3 regions of the Comamonas sp. HJ-2 genome follow, and region 3 is predicted to be linked to each of the others. Evidence: predicted binding sites of a transcription regulator. Region 3 holds the regulator's gene; each other region holds the start of a gene.

Region 1 (3,275 bases), on a different contig from region 3:
TTGCCAGGCCTCCAGGGCCTGCTGCAGACCGCTGGCAAAAGCCTGCTGGTTCTTGATCGCGATATCGCTGGCGCTCTTGGCATCGCTCATGCGGTCTTCGAGCCTGCGCATGAAAGCCTCGGCGGGCAGGCTGGCCAGTGATTGCCAGTCTTCGGCACGCAGCAGGCTTTGCAGTTCCGCCGTGGTTTCACTGATGCCTGCAGCACTGGTCTGCTGCGCGGCTGCCAGCCAGCGATGGCCACTTTCACGCATAAGCTGAGCGATGCGCAGTTGCAGCTCGGCATTGGCCTTGAACAGATTCAGGGGGGTCGCTTGAATGCTCATATCGTTCTCCCTATGGTGATGGTGGTGCCTATCGAGAGGCTGGCGGACCGTCCGGCATATCACCGTGACCAAACGGCTGTTGAAAACTCAATGCCCGAGCACGTACTGGCCCGGAGCGTCATACAAGGGCCCGCCGCTCGTGCCGCCCATGCGCGGCGGGGCTGTCGGTGTGCCGGATCTGTTTTTGAGCCACTCGTCCCATGCCGGCCACCAGGAGCCTTGGCTCTGCTCGGCCTCTTGCTGCCACTGCTGGGCGACAATGTCCTGAGCGCCGACAGGCCGAGTGAGCAACTGATAGCGGCGTCGCGGATGACCGGGCTCGCTGACAATGCCGGCGTTGTGGCCGCCACTCGTCAGCACAAAGGTGACTTCAGCCGCAGTGTGGTGGTGCAGTTTGAATACCGATTGCCAAGGCGCTACATGATCGGTGAGCGTTCCCACGCAGAAGATGGACACTTGCAGATTGAGAAGCGAGACCGGCTTGCCATCGACCGGATAGCGGCTTTCACTGAGATCGTTATTCAGAAACAGACGGCGCAGGTATTGCGAGTGCATCCTGGCAGGCATGCGCGTGGCGTCGGCATTCCAGGCCATGAGATCGCTCATCGGTGCCCGCTCGCCCAGCAGGTATTGATTGACCATGCGTGACCACAGCAGATCATGGGAGCGCAGCATCAGGAATGCGCCCGCCATCTGATCGGCGCGCAGATAGCCTTGCTGGGCCATCTGGGCCTCAAGCAGGCTGACCTGCGCTTCGTCGATGAACAGCGCCAGCTCGCCGGGTTCGGTGAAATCGGTCTGCGCGGCCAGCAAGGTCATCGATGCCAGACGCTCGTCTCCATCGCGCGCCATCGCGGCTGCCGCAATGGCCAGCAAGGTTCCGCCCAGACAATAGCCTGCGGCATGCACCTTCTGCCCCGGCACGATGGCCGTGACGACATCCAGCGCAGCGCGCCAGCCCAGCTGGATATAGTCGTCCATGCCCAGATCTCGATCGCCGGCATCAGGGTTCTTCCAGGAGACGCAGAACACCGTATGCCCCTGATCGACCAGATACTTGATCAGCGAATTGTGTGGCGAAAGATCCAGGATGTAGTACTTCATGATCCAGGCCGGCATGATCAATACCGGCTCGGGATGGACCTTGTCGGTTGTCGGCGCGTACTGGATCAGCTCCATCAGCTGGTTGCGCAGCACCACCTTGCCAGCGGTGACGGCCACATCGCGCCCCACCTGATACCCCTCGCAGCCTGCAGGCGGCTTGTTTGCCAGCTGCGCATGCACATCTTCCATCAGGTACTGGAAGCCACGCACCAGATTCGCCCCGCCCTCTTTGACGGTACGTTCCAGAACTATCGGATTGGTGGCAAAAAAATTCGCGGGCGAAAGCATATCCAGCCACTGCCTGCTCCAGAACCCGACCAGACGCTCGTGATGTCTTTCAACACCCGGAACACCTTGGGTGGCGGCCTGCCACCAGCGCTGCTGAGCAGCAAAGCCCGCACTGATGACATTGAACGGCCATTGCCCCCATTCAGGAGCCTGAAAGAGACGCTCCGCCTCCTGCGTCTGTGGCCCGCCATAACAAAGCCTGACCCATTCCTCCAGCGCCAGCCTTGCCAGATCCAGACGCTTGCCCGGGCTGATGGCAAGATTGCCGGCCCAATCCATCCAGGCCTGCCATTGGGACTCGGGGGAAACCGACAGCCACTGCTGCGCCCACATCGCACGCACAGCTTGATCAAGCTGCTGGCTGGAACTGAACTGAGCTTCGGCCTCGCGGTCAACCATAGCGGCCCCTTTTTGCTGCATGGCAATAACGCAACATCTTATGCGCTGCAGAAGTTGTTGCCTAGTCACGCCCTGCCGGGAGTTGAGCCACATCAAGCTCTCGCAGCCGGAAGCGCTCCGGCATGCGCAAGCCGGCTCCAAACACCGGGCTGCCGCAGCTAGAAGAACTCCGCAGCCTTGCCTGGATCGGGCCTTCCGCCGAAGCTATCGGCCATGGTTTGCAAGCTGAACGCACACCGCCGCCTGCTGACGCATGCGGTACTGTTTTCCCATTGTGTGCAATAATGGAGAGCTTTTATGCGGAAAGTACACCGGACAGGCTGGTGCGGCTCCCGCACTTGACCAAAGGAAAGATCATGAAAGAAGGCATTCACCCCAATTACCGCGAAGTTCTGTTCGTTGACATGTCCAACGGCTTCAAGTTCGTGACACGTTCTTGCGTTTCCACCAAGGAAACCGAAAACTTCGAAGGTAAAGAGTACCCTCTGTTCAAGCTGGATACCACTTCTGAATCGCACCCCTTCTACACTGGCACACAAAAGTCGGTGGACAACATGGGTGGCCGCGTGGAGAAGTTCCGCAACCGCTTCGGCAAGAAGTAATTCTTACTTTTTTGCTGAAAAGGCAGCCCGGGCAACCGTGCTGCCTTTTTCTTTTTTGGGTGCCGCCCCACGGAATCCCAATGCTCCTATCATCGGAGCACCAAGCGCTTTGACCTCAAGCGCTTTCGCCTGATCTGGCCGTGCAAATTCGCACAGCCGCTACCGGATTGACTGCGTGAACCAGCCCACACCTGCCATCGTTGCCCAAAGCGCTGTACGCCGCCTGCCGCGCTGGGCCCTGCTTTTGCTGTGCCTGGCCTATGTGATTCCCGGCTTTGTCATGCGTGGCCCCTGGCGCTCCAACGATATGGAGGCCTTTGGCTATATGCGCGAGCTGGCGCTGGGCAAGACCGACTGGCTGGCCCCCAAGCTCTCGGGCCTGGCTCCCAGCATGGACGGCCTGCTGCCCTACTGGCTGGGTGCCTTGTCCTTGCAGGGTTTCGAGTGGCTGCTTGGCGCCGAGATGGCGGCGCGCCTGCCCTTCATCGCCTTGCTGATCGTGACCCTGGGCGCCACCTGGTGGGGAGCCTATTACCTTGCACGCACCCCCGGGGCGCA
Region 2 (3,275 bases), on a different contig from region 3:
TGCGAGCCTTGTTTGCTGCACCGCAATATGGAACTGATTGTGCCTCAGGCCTCACTCAGGCTTTTGACAGAACGTAGCGACCCGGAGCATCTTCGATGGCTTCATAGGCACGTGCCCGGCCATAGCTCTTGGGAGCCGCGAGCTGCTTGCCTGCATGGCTGCCCAGCCAGGCACTCCAGTCCGTCCACCAACTGCCCGGATACTCCGTGGCCTCGGCCAGCCAATCGTTGAACGCCTCGGGAAACTCGCCATCCTCACGCAGCCAGTGGCTGCGCTTGTTCTTGGCCGGCGGGTTGATGACGCCGGCGATATGGCCGGAGGCACCCATCACGAAACGACGCTCACCGCCCAGTACCTGCGACGAGGCATAGGCCGCAGCGACAGGAACGATGTGGTCCTCGCGCGAGCCGTAGATATAGACCGGCATCTTGAGCTGGCTCATGTCGATCTTCTCGCCGCACACGGTCAGCACGCCGGGCTTGATCAGATTGTTCTCGAGGTAGAGATTGCGCAGATACCAGGCGTAGAACGGGCCGGGAAGATTGGTGGAGTCGCTGTTCCAGTAAAGCAGATCGAATGGCGGCGGTGTCTCGCCCTTGAGGTAGTTGCCCACCACATAGTTCCAGACCAGATCGTTCGGGCGCAGAAAACTGAAGGTGGATGCCATGTCCTGGCCCTTCATCAGCCCGCCTTTGCCCATTTGCATCTCACGCAGGCGCACCATGTTTTCATCGATGAAGATGTCCAGAATGCCTGTGTCGCGGAAGTCGATCAGCGTGGTCAGCAGCGTCATGCTGGCTACGGGAAAAGCGTGGGCCTCCACCTTGGCCGCAGCAGTTTTGCTGCCTGTCTTTGCAGCCGCAGCGCGGCTGCGGGGCTTGGCAGCTTGCGGCTGTCCATGCTCGCGGGCATGGCGTGCAGCCAGCACTGCCATCGCAGTGGAGAGCATGGTGCCGCCCACGCAGAAACCCAGCACATTGATCTGCGGCGCCTCGCAGATATCCTGAACCGTGCTCACAGCCTTGAGCACGCCATCTTCGATGTAGTCATCCCAGCTCTTGTGCGCCTGGCTTTCATCGGGATTGCGCCAACTGACCACGAAGGTGCGGTGCCCCTGGCTGACGGCATAGCGAATCACGGAATTGTCCGGCTGCAAGTCCAGAATGTAGAACTTGTTGATGCAGGGCGGCACCATCAGAAAAGGTTTCTCGAATACCTTGGCAGTCAGCGGCTTGTATTCGATGAGCTGGAACAGCTCGTTCTCGAAAACCACCGCGCCTTCGGTGGTCGCCACGTTCTTGCCCACGGTGAACAGGCTTTCGTCGGTCATGGAGACATGACCCTGGCGCATGTCGGCCAGCAGATTGGCAATGCCCTGAGCCAGGCTCTCGCCCTTGGTTTCAACAACCTTGTTGAGCGCATCGGCGTTCAGCGCCAGAAAATTGCTGGGCGCCATGGCTGCCACCCATTGCTCAACCGCAAAGCGCACGCGATTGCGTGTTTTTTTATCGCCCTGCACCGCCTCGGCCATACCGGTCAGCATGCGACTGCCCAGCAGGTAGTTGGCTGCGGCCATCGATGCAACGGGATTGGCACTCCACTCTGGCTTGGCAAAGCGCTTGTCCCTGGACAGCAGGGCCTGAATCTGTTTTCCATCTGCCAAAGACTGCACCGACTGCAGGTATTCCTGCTGCAGCCCCTGCAGTTTGGCTGCATCGAACTGCACCGCTTGAGCCGAACCCGTAGCCATCTGGGGCATTGCCGATTGCATGGCATCCATGATTCCAGCCCAAGGGTTGGGTGCGGCCCCCAGACCTGGCATGGCGCTGAGCCCCATGGGAGCACCGGACTGCATCTGCTGAAGCGTCTGGAGGCTCTTGCTCCACTGCTCCTGCCAGAATTGTTGAATGGATTGGCCAGCCTGGCCCCAGCTCGGGTCAAAATTCATGCTTACATCCTAGTCAAGGCAAGCGACCGGCGATCTCAGGGTCTGGGGACGCTTGCGGAATCTGCAATACGGCTCACACGGCGGCATTGTCACCTATGTGCCAGGCAGTTCCGACAAGAAGCGGCCTCATTTTGCCGTTATGAAGCTGTTTTGACACAAAACAACCCGGAGCCAGCATGCTTTCTGGCTCATTACAGAAACACCATGTACCTCATTGCCATCGCCTGGATGTACGTTGTCGTGATGATGACGATCGCCGAGGCCGCCAGCCCCGGCGGCACCCTGCTGGGTGCATTTTTCACCTTTGTGCTCTATGGTCTGCTGCCGCTTTCCATCGTGCTCTACATACTGGGCACGCCAGCCAGAAAGCGCCGCCTCAAAGCCCGGCAGGAACAGGAAGCGCTAGCTGCAGAACACGCGCTCCCCAGCCCCGGCTCAGGCGTCGCGCCAGATGCTGGCAGCCAGCCGCCCGCTGCCGCCCAGACGGGCGGCGTCGCGCCGGTGCGAGAAGAAACGTGATGCATTGCTGACCGTGCACCAGGGCAGACTGCCATCGTTGCCGAAGATTGCAGCAATGCCCAATGCAGCAAGCCTCTGGCGTGCCAGCTGAGCCAGATCGGCCAGATATTTGCCCTCACTGCCCGCTACCGGCACAAAATGCCGCGCAGCATCAGGGTCATGGGCCACAAAGATATCGCGTACCTCGGCCCCCACCTCGAAGGAATCGGGGCCTATACATGGGCCCAGCCAGGCCTGGGTGTGCGCGGCAATCCGGGAGCGCAATGTTTCGCCCCCTGAAAGCGATGGCTGCATCTGCACCTTGCGACAAAAAGCCTCGAAAAGTGTCTCCAGCACACCGCCGGGCAAGGGCCCGTCAGACAGCTTTCTACCGGGCGGCATGCCGGCCAGACCGCGCCAGCCTGCATGGGCCGCGCCCACCACCAGCCCCGAATCATGGGCCAGCAACACGGGCAGACAGTCTGCCACCATGACGGTACAGACCACGCCTGCATCGGCGGTCACGCAGGCATCGAAGGCCGCACCATTGGACTCGGCCACATTGCCTGCGTCCAGCGTCAGCACCTCCACACCATGCACCTGCTGTAAGAACGCTGTGCAGGCACCAGGGGTGCGGGCCTGCAGCGCCACATTGAACAGTTCACGGTTGTGGCGCACGTGGGCGGGGTTGTCGCTCACGTGGTCGCCCAGGTTCATGCTGCCCCAGGGTGCCTGGCTGACGCCCCCCTCGCGCGAGGTGCAGATGGCATGCACGCCGGGCAGAGCCGGCCAGTCGGGGACCAGCCAGGAGTCAGGCCAGAGGTCCGGT
Region 3 (3,275 bases):
ATCGTCACGTGAAAGCGCCAGTCCGCGCTGCACGGGCAGCATGCCGCCATCGACGGCATCGTAATACTCTTCAAGAGTCTTGACGTTCTGGCTGTAGGTCGCGCCCACCTTGCCGATAGCCGATACGCCCAGTGCAATCAGGTCGCAATCAGGCTGGGTGCTGTAGCCCTGAAAGTTGCGATGCAGGCGCCCCTGGCGCTTGGCAATGGCCAAAGAGTCGTCAGGCAGCGCAAAGTGGTCCATGCCTACATAGACATAGCCGCCATCCATGAATGCATCAATTGCGCCGGAGAGCATGTTCAGCTTGTCCTGTCCCATGGGCAGGTCTGCCGATTCGATGCGCCTTTGCGGCTTGAAGCGCTCGGGCAGATGCGCATAGGCATACAGTGCAATGCGATCGGGGCGCAGCTCATTGACCTGTGCCAGCGTGCGCGCAAAAGACTCGGGCGTCTGCCTGGGCAGCCCGTAGATCAGGTCCACATTGATGGAGACAAAGCCCAGGCGGCGCGCCTCGGCCACCAACGAAAAGACTTGCTCGGCGGGCTGCTCGCGGTGCACCGCTTTCTGCACCGCGGGATCAAAGTCCTGCACGCCAAAGCTCAGGCGATTGAACCCCATGTCCTTGAGAGCTCTCAGCCGCTCGTTGCTGACGGTGCGCGGATCGACCTCGATGGAGTACTCGCCCGCGGGATCCAGCTTGAAATGTTCACGCATCAAGACCATCAGCTGCTGCAACTCGGCATCGCTGAAGAAGGTCGGTGTGCCTCCGCCCAGATGCAGCTGGCTTACGAGCTGGCCTTTGCCGCAATGCTCGGTATGCATGGCCAGCTCGCGGCTCAAGTAGTCCAGATACTCGGCAGCCTTCTCATGATGCTTGGTCACGATCTTGTTGCAGGCGCAGTAATAGCAAAGCGACTCACAGAACGGCACATGCACATAAACGGACAGGGGCAAAGCGCGCGAGCCAGAATGCGTCTTGCGCTGCTTGAGTGCCAGTATGTAGTCGTCTGCACCAAAAGCCTCAACAAAACGGTCGGCTGTTGGGAACGATGTGTAGCGTGGGCCGGGGATATCAAAGCGGCTCAGCAACTCAGGCGTGACTGCGGTCATAACTGGGAGTTAGGGTGCGCCCACACTCTGTATAGAGCAGATTTCAATGGAAATCAGATCCTGAAAATCATGCCCAAAATAGGCAAAAGCGCGTGTTTTTGAACGAATACAGGCAATGTGCCCCAAGGCAATCACCCTGTCCTTGATGAAAATCAAGAGACCTCAAGGCAAGTGCTGCGACAATTTGATCCATCTCATCTTCAACCACGAGGTCAATGACCAGCGCGACTCTCCACTCCGTGTCTGTCTGCGCCGTTGCAAAAAGCCCATGAATCTTCAGACCATCAAAGCATCCTGCTCCAACTGCAATCTGCGTGAACTGTGCATGCCCATGGGCCTGGACGATGAACAAATGGAGCGCATTGACGAGATTGTGGCCACGCGCCGCAAGGTCAAGCGCGGTGGGCTGCTGTTTCGCAATGGCGAAGAGTTCACCTCGCTGTATGCCATTCGAACCGGCTTCTTCAAGACCAGCGTGGCCACCGAAGACGGACGCGATCAGGTCACAGGCTTTCAGATGGCTGGCGAAATCATTGGTCTGGACGGCATCGTCAACGACCACCACACTTGTGATGCCGTGGCCCTGGAAGACGCCGAGGTTTGCGTCATGCCGTTTGACAAACTGGAGCAGCTCTCGCGCGAGGTCACTGCCCTGCAGAACCATGTGCACAAGGTCATGAGCCGCGAAATCGTGCGCGAGCATGGCGTGATGCTGCTGCTGGGCAGCATGCGTGCCGAAGAGCGCCTGGCGGCCTTTGTGTTGAACCTGGTCCAGCGCCTGTCGGCACGCGGCTTTTCCAAGTCGGAGCTGGTGCTGCGCATGACGCGCGAAGAAATCGGCAGTTACCTGGGCCTCAAGCTCGAGACCGTGAGCCGCACTTTCTCCAAATTTGCAGAGGAAGGCATTGTGGAAGTCAAGCAGCGCCACCTGCGCATCCTGGATACCGAGGCGCTCAAACGCATCGTCAACAGCCAGCAATGCCAGAACTGAACCGAGTCGACAGACACTCTCAAGACAAAGCCCGCGGACAGCGGGCTTTTTTGTCTGTGCGAATTAATCGGGCAGAGGCTCGGAAACGATGCCGCCATTGAGATCGCTGACGGAGCGACCCAGCATCACCGTCATCGCACCTCCGATCAGGGTCACGACCCAGAAGGCAAAAAAAGCGACCGTATAGATGGCCTGGCGCGACCAGTCCAGGGGGGAGCCCAGCCAGTGCACATCCAGCGGGTCCACAAAGGCGAAAACCACCATCTCCATGATTGCCGCCGCCAGAAAGGCCGGCCAGACAATCCACATCCAGCGTCGAGCATCCATCCTGATTCTCCTTGGGCTGTGGGCTTGGTCATATTTTGCACAACAGTGGTGACCGTTCATGCAGGACTGCGGGCATGCACCGTGGCGGGAAACCCTGAACCACTCTCTTTTCAGTAGCATCCTGCGCCATCTGGATATCAAAAAACCATTTGCTTCTACATCAACGTTAGACAGAACATGCGCAACACGCTCTGATTTTGATATCGGCAACAAAAAAGGCCGCAAAAGCGACCTTGGCGGAGCAAGCGCCGGAGCGCTCAGCGATCCAGCGGATGGTCCTTGGCTGGTGTGGCCGCATGATTGCGGCCGGTGACTGCTGGTGCCAGGCTTTTTTCACTTTCGCTCAGGCGCTGGTTGATTTCCATGCCATGGCGGTAGTAGTCAGGGTCAATCACGGGATCGGGCCTGCTCAGTGCGATGTATGCGGTGACAAAGCCGGCAATCACCACGATCACCGGGCCGGCGATGATGAGCCAGACATGGGCAAACTTCCACCAGGGCTTGCCGTCCTCGGGGTGGATGATCTTGGCCGTTTGCGAGACCTTGGCTTGTGCTGCCGACATGATGAAACCTCTTTCCAAAATTCTGACCACCCAGGCACACACGGCAGGGTGGCATAAATTGTTGCCGATTGGCGGTGCCCTTGTCCGGCCTCCGTGATGGCTCACGAAGACCGTCAAGACCTGGCATTAACGCGGCACCAGGAACACCGTCTTCTCGGAAATACGCCCTGCTCCGGCAGTCACTGCATCCACATTGAAGTGTACGGGGTGCGAGCCGGGAGTTGCTGAGCCATACGGAATCTGCAGCCGCACCGCAATGCCGCGCGTCTCTGCAGGGCCAACGC

The links. Region 3 encodes FNR, which switches genes on or off when oxygen is low (the NO sensors DNR and NnrR bind a similar motif). Its sites were predicted from a motif close to TTGATNNNNATCAA; they were not measured.
Region 1: a site for FNR is predicted at 2,198-2,211, ahead of ACWGXF_RS07855 (PHA/PHB synthase family protein). Genes of this name have one in related genera too.
Region 2: a site for FNR is predicted at 2,099-2,112, ahead of ACWGXF_RS16290 (PHA/PHB synthase family protein). Genes of this name have one in related genera too.

The regions. Positions count from the first base shown of each region.
Region 1 covers NZ_JBSIFD010000007.1:48,885-52,159, reverse strand. Annotated here, with positions in the region: gene ACWGXF_RS07860 (phasin family protein) at 1-324, opposite strand, end outside; gene ACWGXF_RS07855 (PHA/PHB synthase family protein) at 412-2,115, opposite strand; gene ACWGXF_RS07850 (type B 50S ribosomal protein L31) at 2,472-2,717, shown strand; gene ACWGXF_RS07845 (hypothetical protein) at 2,893-3,275, shown strand, end outside.
Region 2 covers NZ_JBSIFD010000019.1:55,255-58,529, reverse strand. Annotated here, with positions in the region: gene ACWGXF_RS16290 (PHA/PHB synthase family protein) at 56-1,948, opposite strand; gene ACWGXF_RS16285 (hypothetical protein) at 2,153-2,467, shown strand; gene ACWGXF_RS16280 (polyphenol oxidase family protein) at 2,384-3,275, opposite strand, start outside.
Region 3 covers NZ_JBSIFD010000014.1:169,820-173,094, reverse strand. Annotated here, with positions in the region: gene hemN (oxygen-independent coproporphyrinogen III oxidase) at 1-1,110, opposite strand, end outside; gene fnr (fumarate/nitrate reduction transcriptional regulator Fnr) at 1,379-2,101, shown strand; gene ACWGXF_RS13595 (hypothetical protein) at 2,165-2,428, opposite strand; gene ACWGXF_RS13590 (FixH family protein) at 2,686-2,991, opposite strand; gene ccoG (cytochrome c oxidase accessory protein CcoG) at 3,118-3,275, opposite strand, start outside.